3 regions of the Paenibacillus hunanensis genome follow, and region 3 is predicted to be linked to each of the others. Evidence: a T-box and tRNA genes for the amino acid it is inferred to sense, from the RefSeq annotation. Region 3 holds a T-box; the other regions hold tRNA genes.
What was found. The T-box of region 3 lies ahead of leuS (leucine--tRNA ligase). A T-box ahead of a tRNA ligase gene usually reads a tRNA of that ligase, here a tRNA-Leu.
Positions count from the first base shown of each region.

Region 1: it has a tRNA-Leu gene. The T-box ahead of leuS (leucine--tRNA ligase) is inferred to sense a tRNA for this amino acid. The anticodon was not compared.
Region 2: it has a tRNA-Leu gene. The T-box ahead of leuS (leucine--tRNA ligase) is inferred to sense a tRNA for this amino acid. The anticodon was not compared.

Region 1 covers NZ_CP139194.1:4,957,973-4,962,192, forward strand. The annotation lists gene ppc (phosphoenolpyruvate carboxylase) at 1-814, opposite strand, end outside; tRNA gene SK066_RS20075 (tRNA-Gly) at 1,923-1,996, opposite strand; tRNA gene SK066_RS20080 (tRNA-Pro) at 2,003-2,076, opposite strand; tRNA gene SK066_RS20085 (tRNA-Arg) at 2,098-2,174, opposite strand; tRNA gene SK066_RS20090 (tRNA-Gly) at 2,179-2,253, opposite strand; tRNA gene SK066_RS20095 (tRNA-Leu) at 2,260-2,341, opposite strand; tRNA gene SK066_RS20100 (tRNA-Lys) at 2,359-2,434, opposite strand; tRNA gene SK066_RS20105 (tRNA-Gln) at 2,439-2,513, opposite strand; tRNA gene SK066_RS20110 (tRNA-Val) at 2,531-2,606, opposite strand; tRNA gene SK066_RS20115 (tRNA-Glu) at 2,731-2,802, opposite strand; tRNA gene SK066_RS20120 (tRNA-Thr) at 2,821-2,893, opposite strand; tRNA gene SK066_RS20125 (tRNA-Asn) at 2,895-2,970, opposite strand; rRNA gene rrf (5S ribosomal RNA) at 3,051-3,167, opposite strand; rRNA gene SK066_RS20135 (23S ribosomal RNA) at 3,232-4,220, opposite strand, start outside.
Region 2 covers NZ_CP139194.1:1,513,318-1,517,537, reverse strand. The annotation lists gene SK066_RS06135 (cellulase-like family protein) at 172-1,410, shown strand; tRNA gene SK066_RS06130 (tRNA-Pro) at 1,763-1,836, opposite strand; tRNA gene SK066_RS06125 (tRNA-Leu) at 1,844-1,923, opposite strand; tRNA gene SK066_RS06120 (tRNA-Arg) at 1,948-2,024, opposite strand; tRNA gene SK066_RS06115 (tRNA-Gly) at 2,028-2,102, opposite strand; tRNA gene SK066_RS06110 (tRNA-Asp) at 2,159-2,234, opposite strand; tRNA gene SK066_RS06105 (tRNA-Met) at 2,242-2,315, opposite strand; tRNA gene SK066_RS06100 (tRNA-Val) at 2,335-2,410, opposite strand; tRNA gene SK066_RS06095 (tRNA-Glu) at 2,417-2,488, opposite strand; tRNA gene SK066_RS06090 (tRNA-Ser) at 2,580-2,671, opposite strand; tRNA gene SK066_RS06085 (tRNA-Asn) at 2,675-2,750, opposite strand; rRNA gene rrf (5S ribosomal RNA) at 2,789-2,905, opposite strand; rRNA gene SK066_RS06075 (23S ribosomal RNA) at 2,972-4,220, opposite strand, start outside.
Region 3 covers NZ_CP139194.1:1,823,799-1,828,018, reverse strand. The annotation lists gene leuS (leucine--tRNA ligase) at 1-2,343, opposite strand, end outside; T-box leader at 2,455-2,721, opposite strand; gene SK066_RS07415 (DUF4097 family beta strand repeat-containing protein) at 2,824-3,723, opposite strand; gene SK066_RS07410 (molybdopterin-containing oxidoreductase family protein) at 4,106-4,220, shown strand, end outside.

The DNA.
Region 1 (4,220 bases), 2.6 Mb from region 3:
GGTTCCCGTCACGGTCGCCACCAATCCAGGAACCAAAGCGCAGGAAGCCTGGTACATGCCAGTGATGATCTGGATAATGCTTAGCAAGAGAACGCTCAAGCTCCTGATACAGCTCAGGCAATACATCAAAGAGCGTTTCGTGGAAATAATACATTCCATTTCGTACTTCATCCAGCACCGTCGGCTTGCGATCACGTAGCTCGTCCGTTTGCCAGAGCGTAATCACTTCATTAAGAAGCTTCTCACGCAGCTGCTCACGCTCACGGAAGGTCAGAGTCGGATTGTCCAGCAGCTTCACATCTTCAGAGATGCGCTTATGGATATCGAGAATAACACGACGCATCGCTTCTGTTGGGTGAGCTGTCATAACAAGCTCCAGCGACAGATCAGCGAGTAACGCTTCAATCTCATCCGCTGTAAAATTGTTCTTCTTCAGCTCCTGTACAGCACTCTCCATTGAGCCCTTCTGTACAGTCTCCCCAGCAGAACGCTCATAATCGCGCTTACGGCGAATACGATGATTCTGTTCAGCAATATTAACGAGTTGAAAATAAATCGCAAATGCACGAATAACCTGATGTCGGTTATCTGAATCCAGATGACGGATTAATGTTTTAAACTCGTCAAATACTTCAGGTAATGATACAGCACGAAGCGATTTGCTAAGCTCACGGATTTTCTCTACAATATCCAAAAGCTCCTGTCCGCCCTGATGCACGAGAACTTCACCCAGAATGTTCCCCAAAAAGCGTACATCACGACGTAGCAAATTGTTAGAATGATTTTTACTTACATTCACAGTCAACTCAGACATGCTTCTCCTCCTATCCTTCCCTACCGGTGTTGATTCTATTGAAGGTTAACATCTTCTTCACATCATACAACAAAGCATGTATGAATACTTTAATTAATTTGCAGGTTGTGAGTATTTATGCAAACATTCTGTCAATCATTCATAATGACTTCACAGCGTTATCGCACTACATTATTATACTACAATCCTTTAAAGTGTGAAGGCTAAATTAGTCCTATTGTCAAAATGACAATCTTCCTGTCTCTAATGTCTTACAGAACATCGCAACCTTACTTTCAATCTATATTAATAAAGTATAGATTCAATTTAAAAAATAAATGTGCTAAATATAGTAGCTCCAACGAATATCGGGCTGCTAATTCTTTAACGAGTAATAACATTCATCCTTGAATACTTGACCGAATACTAACGCCAGTAATAGAAACAATGTGTATCCGCATTATTTTTATACATGATCGTTAAAACAGTACAAAATTCTTATATATGATCTTTAAAGCAGTACAAATGCTTGATAGACAATTTCCTTTTTGATCATACGAACCTTTAACAAGATACTTAACAGAATCAACTTATCCAGCCTGACCCAATCATTACAGTTGCTTTAGCCTATTGAATACGTTTGCATAAAGCAGAGTAAATTAATCCTATCGTACATAATAATCCCCATCAAAATCAAATACCACACATGCCCTATTGCACCCATAGGTGATACTATTTGATGACACTCATCAATACGACTCCATCGTACTTCATCATAGTTTTTGTATTCATTCATTTTATATTGTTTATCGTTCGTTTCTCATCGTCTTTCAACGTTTAACTATTTATGTCTATTTCTATGTCCAATGCCCATCTTTTCCGCATCTCTCGATCTCTCGTTTATAAAAGCTGTGACCCGTATATTCATCCAGTCTTATTTAAACTTAAATTTAAACTTAATAATAAACTGACTAATATTTGAACTCACTAATATTTGAGATCAACAATTATATTTTCTAACATAACTCTTTTAACTAATCTAATTGTTCATTCACTAATTCCATTTCTCATTTTTGCAATTAAAGCTGTATATAGCAAAAAAAGACCGTTTCCGGTCTTATTCACATAATGGAGCGGGTGATGGGAATCGAACCCACGCTACCAGCTTGGAAGGCTGGAGTTCTACCATTGAACTACACCCGCGTACAATCGGGATGACACGATTTGAACATGCGACCCCCTGGTCCCAAACCAGGTGCTCTACCAAGCTGAGCTACATCCCGATGTGCAGTAATATTAAAATATGGCGCGCCCTAAGAGATTCGAACTCCTGACCTTTTGATTCGTAGTCAAACGCTCTATCCAGCTGAGCTAAGGGCGCATAATGGAGCGGACGACGGGAATCGAACCCGCGACCCTCGCCTTGGCAAGGCGATGCTCTACCGCTGAGCCACGTCCGCATGGTATGCGCGTGGAGGGACTTGAACCCCCACGTCGTAAGACGCTAGATCCTAAGTCTAGTGCGTCTGCCAATTCCGCCACACGCGCACATTTTGAATGAAGAATGGTGAGCCATGAAGGACTCGAACCTTCGACACCCTGATTAAAAGTCAGGTGCTCTACCAACTGAGCTAATGGCTCTTAATGGCTGGGGATATAGGATTTGAACCTATGCATGACGGAGTCAAAGTCCGTTGCCTTACCGCTTGGCTAATCCCCAACGTTTAAGAAAAACGATGGTGGAGACTGACGGGATCGAACCGCCGACCCTCTGCTTGTAAGGCAGATGCTCTCCCAGCTGAGCTAAGTCTCCAAAGTATTAGTCGTAAAGGTAATGCCGTCAATACACATTATTCAAACGTATTTCCCAGGCCAGATAGGCACTGACAAACCTTTACATCTTTAATCTTTTAATACCAATTAAAAGAAGAAAGGAATGACCCGTAGGGGATTCGAACCCCTGTTACCTCCGTGAAAGGGAGGTGTCTTAACCCCTTGACCAACGGGCCTCATTAAAAGTGATAACAAGCTCTCAACCGGGATCGAACCGGTGACCTCATCCTTACCATGGATGCACTCTACCTACTGAGCTATGAGAGCATGGCTCCCCGAACAGGACTCGAACCTGTGACAACTCGATTAACAGTCGAGTGCTCTACCAACTGAGCTATCAGGGAATAGTACCCGCTCTTGCGAGCGGCAGCTTACGCTTTCGAAGCCAGCTTTACAGAATAAAGCTGTGAGGTCTTGCTTGTTCGCTTGGCGACGTCCTACTCTCCCAGGACCCTGCGGTCCAAGTACCATTGGCGCTGGAGGGCTTAACGGTCGTGTTCGGGATGGGTACGTGTGGAACCCCTCCGCCATCATCACCAAACGTTCTTGCTACAGGTTAATCACCTGAAAACTGAATCCGAAACGAATCATCGCGTCTTAAAAGTTAGGATAAGCCCTCGACCGATTAGTATTGGTCAGCTCCATGTGTTGCCACACTTCCACCTCCAACCTATCTACCTCGTCGTCTTCAAGGGGTCTTACATACTGGGAAATCTCATCTTGAGGGGGGCTTCACGCTTAGATGCTTTCAGCGCTTATCCCTTCCGCACGTAGCTACCCAGCGATGCTCCTGGCGGAACAACTGGTACACCAGCGGTGCGTCCATCCCGGTCCTCTCGTACTAAGGACAGCTCCTCTCAAATTTCCTACGCCCACGACAGATAGGGACCGAACTGTCTCACGACGTTCTGAACCCAGCTCGCGTACCGCTTTAATGGGCGAACAGCCCAACCCTTGGGACCTACTTCAGCCCCAGGATGCGATGAGCCGACATCGAGGTGCCAAACCTCCCCGTCGATGTGGACTCTTGGGGGAGATAAGCCTGTTATCCCCAGGGTAGCTTTTATCCGTTGAGCGATGGCCCTTCCATGCGGTACCACCGGATCACTAAGCCCGACTTTCGTCCCTGCTCGACTTGTAGGTCTCGCAGTCAAGCTCCCTTTTGCCTTTGCACTCTTCGAATGATTTCCAACCATTCTGAGGGAACCTTAGGGCGCCTCCGTTACATTTTAGGAGGCGACCGCCCCAGTCAAACTGCCCACCTGACACGGTCCCCGTACCGGATCACGGTACCAGGTTAGAACTCAGATGCGATCAGGGTGGTATCCCAACGGCGCCTCCAAGGAAGCTTGCGCTCCCTCTTCCTAGGCTCCCACCTATCCTGTACAAATCGCACCCCAGTTCAATATCAAGCTGCAGTAAAGCTCCATGGGGTCTTTCCGTCTTGTCGCGGGTAACCTGCATCTTCACAGGTATTAAAATTTCACCGGATCTCTCGTTGAGACAGCGCCCAAATCGTTACGCCATTCGTGCGGGTCAGAATTTACCTGACAAGGAATTTCGCTACCTTAGGACCGTTATAGTTACGGCCGCC
Region 2 (4,220 bases), 310 kb from region 3:
ATGCGCTATCTTCTCTATACCTATCCTGCTACTACGCACTTATCGCTGACACAGTTATCTATAGAGAAAGCATCACTAGCTATATAACAAAATGTAGTTCATTTCATTCACAAAGGAGTGCCTATTCCCTTGATCATACCGAACCATCTACCTCAGCGTCTTACTATTACAATGTGGGATTTTTCCTGGTATACAATGACCATGCCCGGAGAGCCTTATCATGACTTGCAGGCACGTTTTACAGAAGCTGTAGAGCGCGGCTACAATACGATTCGGATTTGTGCAATGCCTTTTCTATTATTTACATCGCAAGGGCCACGTTCAGGAAAGCTGCGATTCAGTAATTTGGGACAGCTTGGTCAGCGGAGTCGCTGGTACAATTGTGCGGGTGGCGCCGAGCTAGACGGGCATCAGCATATACTAGAGCTGTTTCAGCAAGCCCGGCTTCATAATTGCTACATTATCCTATCATCCTGGGAATATCAGCAAAGCCCCAGCTTTCTTGAATCGCCCGAGCTGTGGCAAGAACTAAGACAGATACCACCAGCCGAGCGTTTCCTCACAATTGCACATTCGATGAACAGCTTGCTCGACTTTCTAAAACAAGCTGGCTTTCAGCAGCAGATCGCTTACACTGAGCTACATAACGAGATCGAATTTGGACAACTCACTGCCCTTGCCGATGAAGCAGGTATTCCTGCACATCCAATCGGTGAACAGATTCGTCACCTTACCCCTTATGTAGAAGAAGCCGTTCAGTTACTGCGTGATCGTCATCCAGATATACTGATGACAGGCTGCTATACTGCCAATGAGCCCTATGATAAAAAGATTCTACCTCGTAACTTTCAGGTCGCTCATTTCCATCTCTATTTGAAAGGTGTGCTTCAACAGTTAATGGATGCCATGGATCTGGATGAACAGCATGCTCCTTTTCCTAATCCATTCGTACAAAGTCTATTACGTGAAAATGCTCCTTCGATTCAACAATGGCAGCTACCATCAGAGCAAGCGTGGAGATTAGACGGTAATCCTGTAGGTGCCAAAATGCTATACGTACATGATTGGGCTGATCCCGATCGCTGGGATGTATACTTATACGATCACTATGGAGAACATAAACAAGCGATGCTAAACAAAGCAGAAGAACGTCTAACGGAGATTCACGCATGGGCAGAGGAGCAGCATATCCCTGTCGTTGTAGGCGAAGGCTATATCGGTTATACACCACTATATGCAAGCTTTGAAGAAGGTCCTGTAGGAAAGTTTATCGCCGAATATGCTATTCAGCTTGGTATGAAAATGAACTTCTGGGGCATGACACTATGCTCTAATTGTGCACCTCATCACCCATTCTGGCAAGACATCCACTGGCAACAAAAATGGAACCAGTACATTTTAACAAGTTAAATCAATACTTTGATGTATATATGCAGCGATGCATATGCACAACTTAAAATTTTCATGTAATTTCTATGCAAAATGGGCTTCTATATAAGCATGCTCGCTTTTATATAAGTACGCTCAATAATTATCAAGTATATTCGCTCAGTATACGTATTCTACCTATATACGTATCTTTCTCATATAAGAAGTACCTATGTCCATGATACGTACAAACCAATCAAATACATATACATTTTATATAGTGTATATTCAACAATGTACATTCAAAAACTAACCAACCCATTCTCTTATATACAAATAAACTCTTATATAAAATAAAAAGCCATCATTCATTAAGAATGATGGCTTTTCTGTATCGGGATGACACGATTTGAACATGCGACCCCCTGGTCCCAAACCAGGTGCTCTACCAAGCTGAGCTACATCCCGATATAAGTGCCGGTGAAGGGACTCGAACCCCCACGGTTTCCCTCACGATTTTGAGTCGCGCGCGTCTGCCAATTCCGCCACACCGGCAAGTGTGAAAAACTTAAAAATAAATGGCGCGCCCTAAGAGATTCGAACTCCTGACCTTTTGATTCGTAGTCAAACGCTCTATCCAGCTGAGCTAAGGGCGCGTATGGAGCGGACGACGGGAATCGAACCCGCGACCCTCGCCTTGGCAAGGCGATGCTCTACCGCTGAGCCACGTCCGCATACTGCATGTGTTTCTTTGTAATCCTCATTATAACTAAAACTTCTAAATTATAAATGGCGGAACCGACGGGATTTGAACCCGCGATCTCCTGCGTGACAGGCAGGCATGTTAACCCCTACACCACGGTTCCACTTTAATTGCGGGGACAGGATTTGAACCTGTGACCTTCGGGTTATGAGCCCGACGAGCTACCGGACTGCTCCACCCCGCGTCGTCAAATAAAGTCTATATGGTGGAGACTGACGGGATCGAACCGCCGACCCTCTGCTTGTAAGGCAGATGCTCTCCCAGCTGAGCTAAGTCTCCATATTATGACCCGTAGGGGATTCGAACCCCTGTTACCTCCGTGAAAGGGAGGTGTCTTAACCCCTTGACCAACGGGCCTTACTCAAAACAACCTTTATTATCTTAACACAATTCTTACATAATTGCAAGCCTTATTTTACATTTCATTAGTTAATCACTAACGGGCTTCTGGCGGAGAGAGAGGGATTCGAACCCTCGAGACGCTTGTGACGCCTACACGATTTCCAATCGTGCTCCTTCGGCCAACTCGGACACCTCTCCATATGGCTCCCCGAACAGGACTCGAACCTGTGACAACTCGATTAACAGTCGAGTGCTCTACCAACTGAGCTATCAGGGAATATTGTCCGCTCTACAGAGCGGAAGGTCTTACTCTTCGCTTGGCGACGTCCTACTCTCCCAGGACCCTGCGGTCCAAGTACCATTGGCGCTGGAGGGCTTAACGGTCGTGTTCGGGATGGGTACGTGTGGAACCCCTCCGCCATCATCACCAAACGTTCTTGCTACAGGTTGATCACCTGAAAACTGAATCCGAAACGAATCATCGCGTATTTAGAAAGATAGGATAAGCCCTCGACCGATTAGTATTGGTCAGCTCCATGCATTGCTGCACTTCCACCTCCAACCTATCTACCTCGTCGTCTTCAAGGGGTCTTACTAATTGGGAAATCTCATCTTGAGGGGGGCTTCACGCTTAGATGCTTTCAGCGCTTATCCCTTCCGCACGTAGCTACCCAGCGATGCTCCTGGCGGAACAACTGGTACACCAGCGGTGCGTCCATCCCGGTCCTCTCGTACTAAGGACAGCTCCTCTCAAATTTCCTACGCCCACGACAGATAGGGACCGAACTGTCTCACGACGTTCTGAACCCAGCTCGCGTACCGCTTTAATGGGCGAACAGCCCAACCCTTGGGACCTACTTCAGCCCCAGGATGCGATGAGCCGACATCGAGGTGCCAAACCTCCCCGTCGATGTGGACTCTTGGGGGAGATAAGCCTGTTATCCCCAGGGTAGCTTTTATCCGTTGAGCGATGGCCCTTCCATGCGGTACCACCGGATCACTAAGCCCGACTTTCGTCCCTGCTCGACTTGTAGGTCTCGCAGTCAAGCTCCCTTTTGCCTTTGCACTCTTCGAATGATTTCCAACCATTCTGAGGGAACCTTAGGGCGCCTCCGTTACATTTTAGGAGGCGACCGCCCCAGTCAAACTGCCCACCTGACACGGTCCCCGTACCGGATCACGGTACTAGGTTAGAACTCAGATGCGATCAGGGTGGTATCCCAACGGCGCCTCCAAGGAAGCTTGCGCTCCCTCTTCGTAGGCTCCCACCTATCCTGTACAAATCGCACCCCAGTTCAATATCAAGCTGCAGTAAAGCTCCATGGGGTCTTTCCGTCTTGTCGCGGGTAACCTGCATCTTCACAGGTATTAAAATTTCACCGGATCTCTCGTTGAGACAGCGCCCAAATCGTTACGCCATTCGTGCGGGTCAGAATTTACCTGACAAGGAATTTCGCTACCTTAGGACCGTTATAGTTACGGCCGCCGTTTACTGGGGCTTCGGTTCATAGCTTCGCTTGCGCTAACCACTCCCCTTAACCTTCCAGCACCGGGCAGGCGTCAGCCCGTATACTTCGCCTTGCGGCTTCGCACAGACCTGTGTTTTTGCTAAACAGTCGCTTGGGCCTTTTCACTGCGGCCCCCTCGTGCTATTCACACTACCGGGGCACCCCTTCTCCCGAAGTTACGGGGTCATTTTGCCGAGTTCCTTAACGAGAGTTCTTCCGCGCGCCTTAGAATTCTCTTC
Region 3 (4,220 bases):
CTCTTCCAGCGCTTTGGCATCCATATCCTTAGCCACGTTAGCACGCTGTACGATTTTGCCTGTAATTTGAATAACGATCTCGACTTCGGATTCCGTTGTCCATGCTTCGTCATGCGTTGGCCACTCTTGATACGTAATGCCGCCTTCGTGACCGAGACGTGCCCACAGCTCTTCTGCAATATGCGGTGCCAGTGGAGACAACAGCTGAACAAAGTTCTCCATCGCCTGACGCGGCAGCTCTTCTGCCTTGTACGCGTCGTTGGTAAAGATCATCAGCTGGCTGATCGCTGTATTGAAGCGCAATGCGTCCATATCTTCGCTAACTTTTTTGATCGTTTTGTGCCATGTGCGCTTGAACGCATCATCGCCACCGTTATCAACGATTTTCGGATTCAGGCTGCCGTCTTCGCTAATGAACAGACGCCATACACGTCCAAGGAAACGATACATCCCTTCCACGCCATTTTCATTCCATGGCTTGGTCGCCTCCAATGGGCCCATAAACATTTCATACAGACGCAGTGTATCTGCACCATATTCATTGACGATATCATCCGGGTTGATGACGTTACCGCGAGATTTACTCATTTTTTCATTGTTTGTACCGAGGATCATACCCTGGTTAACCAGCTTGTGGAATGGCTCTTTTGTATGCACTACACCGATATCGTACAGTACCTTGTGCCAGAAGCGAGCATACAGCAAGTGAAGCACCGCGTGCTCTGCACCACCGATGTACAGATCGACAGGCAGCCAGTAGTCCAGCTTCTCTTTGGAGCACAGTTCCTGATCGTTCTTCGGATCAATATAGCGCAGGTAATACCAGCAGCTACCTGCCCATTGTGGCATCGTGTTCGTCTCACGACGTGCCTTCATACCGGTTTCTGGATCGATGGTGTTCACCCAGTCCGTTGCGTTAGCCAGTGGTGATTCACCTGTACCGGAAGGCTTAATTTCGTCCAGATCAGGCAGCAACAATGGCAGGCTTTCTTCTGGAACAGGCTTGATTGTGCCGTCTTCCAGATGCAGAATTGGAATCGGCTCGCCCCAGTAACGCTGACGGCTGAACAGCCAATCGCGCAGACGATAGGTCGTTTTGCCTTCGCCTTTACCTTGCTGCTCCAGCCATTCGATAATTGTCGGGATCGCTTGCTCAGTTGTCATGCCATCCAGCATACCGGAGTTCACATGCTTCCCTTCGCCAGTGTAAGCTTCTTTCGTCACATCTCCGCCTTCAACCACTTCGATGATCGGCAGCTCGAACTTCTGTGCAAACTCCCAGTCGCGTGTATCATGACCAGGAACCGCCATAATTGCACCTGTACCGTAGGCAGCCAGTACATAGTCAGCGATCCAGATTGGCAACTTCTCACCATTGACCGGATTGATTGCATAAGAGCCAGTGAATACACCTGTTTTATCCTTGTTCAGGTCAGTACGCTCCAGATCGCTCTTGTGCGAAGCCTTCTCCTGATACGCCTTGATCGCTTCCTGCTGATCTGCTGTTACGATTTTCTCGACCAGTGCATGCTCTGGTGCAAGTACACAGTATGTTGCACCGAACAATGTGTCTGGACGCGTAGTGAACACACGAATCTGCTCGTCACTGCCTTCAATATCAAAGGTTACCTCTGCACCTGTCGATTTGCCGATCCAGTTGCGCTGCATATCCTTGATGCTTTCTGCCCAATCCAATTCTTCCAGATCGTCCAGCAGGCGATCAGCATATTCGGTAATTTTCAGCATCCATTGGCGCATCGGACGACGAATAACCGGGTGTCCACCGCGCTCACTTTTGCCATCGATGACTTCTTCATTTGCCAGCACGGTACCGAGTGCAGGGCACCAGTTGACTGGAATTTCAGCGATGTAAGCCAGACCTTTTTTGTACAATTGCAGGAAAATCCACTGTGTCCATTTGTAATAATCAGGGTCTGTCGTGCTAATCTCACGATCCCAATCATAAGAGAAGCCGAGTGATTTAATTTGACGACGGAAGTTGTCGACATTTTGCTGAGTAAATTCACGCGGGTGACCACCCTTATCAATCGCATACTGCTCGGCTGGCAGACCGAATGCGTCCCAGCCCATTGGATGCAGCACATTGAAGCCCTTCATCCGTTTGTAACGGGAAACGATATCTGTAGCAGTGTACCCCTCTGGGTGACCTACGTGCAGACCTGCTCCTGAAGGATATGGGAACATATCAAGTGCATAAAACTTTGGCTTACTCGTCTCGTCCTCGGTTTTGAATGTTTTGTTCTCATCCCAGTAGCCTTGCCACTTAGGTTCAATCTCCTGTGGGCGATAGCCCTGTGGAGCTGCATGATTATCTGTCGTCATACATGTTCCTCCTTCAAATAATGTAAGTATGGTCGTTACGGCGACCTTGAATCCCGTATGTGCACGGTGCGTAAACCATAAAAAAGCCCCTCATCCCCAGCGTATATAATCGCTAGGGACGAGAGGCTGTTCTCGCGGTACCACCCTAGTTAGCGAACAGGTATGCTTCACCATTCACTCACTTAGTTTGCCTGATAACGGTAGGAAGCCGATGTGGTTCAGATGGACTGCATGTCTGCATAAGTCTACAGAATGCGTATCGTCGTTCTTGCCACATATCTCCAAGGCGAGTTCGTACCCGTATCATATCGGCTTTCACCACCCGCCGACTCTCTACCAATGCTTACCGGTACTACTATTCCTTTTCACTGAGCATTACGTATGTCCAGACATTGCTTGCCCGGTTGTAACAATGTTTTTATTGTAAAAAAGTTAACGGTTAAAGTCAATGGAAGAAATGTGACTAGATTGCTTTCTAACTTATTCGGATACCTCCACGTCCCCGGAGCTTGTATCAATCTTCAAATGGTACTTTGCTTCGCCCTGCCCTTTTGTACCTAGCGTGCTACCATCCGAGCGATCCTGAAGCTGCATACCGTCAATATCGATATCCGGCGTGCCAGAGCTACTATTCGATTCAATCTGTAAGGCGTTAGTATCACCGGTCAGCTTTGCATCCACATCGCCACTGGATGTAGTTAGTTGAACATCAGGCGCTAGCTTACTTTGAACATAACGAATATCGCCAGAGGACGTCTGCATTTGAGCTTGCTGTCCATCCAGCTGCTCCGAGTCGATATCTCCACTTGTCGTTTCCCATGTGGCGTGATTGATCGTGTTCGTACGAGCAGTGATATCGCCGCTGCTTGAGCTTACTGTAGCTTGATCGCTAATCTGTAAACCATTCAGATGTTGATCACCCGAGCTGGATTGTACATCCAGTGTGCGCGCCTTCAGATCGCTCAGTGTAATGTCGCCTGACGATGATTTGACGGTCAATTGATCCCAATCCTTTTGTGGAACGGTAACCTTTAAGGTAGTGCCCTCATCCCACATTTGAAAATTAAACAGGCTACTTGCTCCATTCAGATTAATCCGAGCCGTCTGTCCATCCTGTACAACATCAAATGTATATCCGTTCTTAGAGCCGTCTCCATCCAGCAAAGCCACAATCTGATCTTGATCACCAGGCACAACCTCAATATCGTCTGCTGTCGTCTCGATGTCCAGATTGGTAATTCCTGTAGCGGATAATGTTTTTTGTCCCTCAGCCTGTGCTTCTGCATGACCTGAGCCTGATAAACGATTATAGGCTAATACCGCAATTAACACCATGACCGCAACCATAATCGTGAGTGACGCATATTTGTTGAGCTTCAACGTTAGTCATCCCCTTTTCAGTGTGTGCTCCTCGCACACGATTCGGCAGAACTGTACATCTCATTCACTTGACGGTCATACTTATTCCATTATCGCTACCTGTTCTTTACCTGCTATCCAGATGTGCACGACTGACTTCACAGCATCATTGACAGTTGATAATGCTCCAGAGTAAGGCTTGATTTATTATCAGTGTACATGAGTTGGGATTCATTTTACAGTTTATTCCCATAGCTCGTATAGAGAAGCAGCGAAGTCTCTGCTCTGCGCGATCATGTCCAACAATTTATTAAAATTTATCCCAAGTCCGTTGTGCAATAATGAGGAACAGTCTATCATTATGTAAAAATGCAGGATGGCACGAATGAAAGGAGCGACGTTGATGTCGACATATACAGAACAGCCAGACGGTATTTTTAAAACGGTCTGCTCGCTGGATTGCCCGGATCAGTGTGGTCTGCTGGTTCATAAGGAGCACGGTAAAATTGTCAAAATCG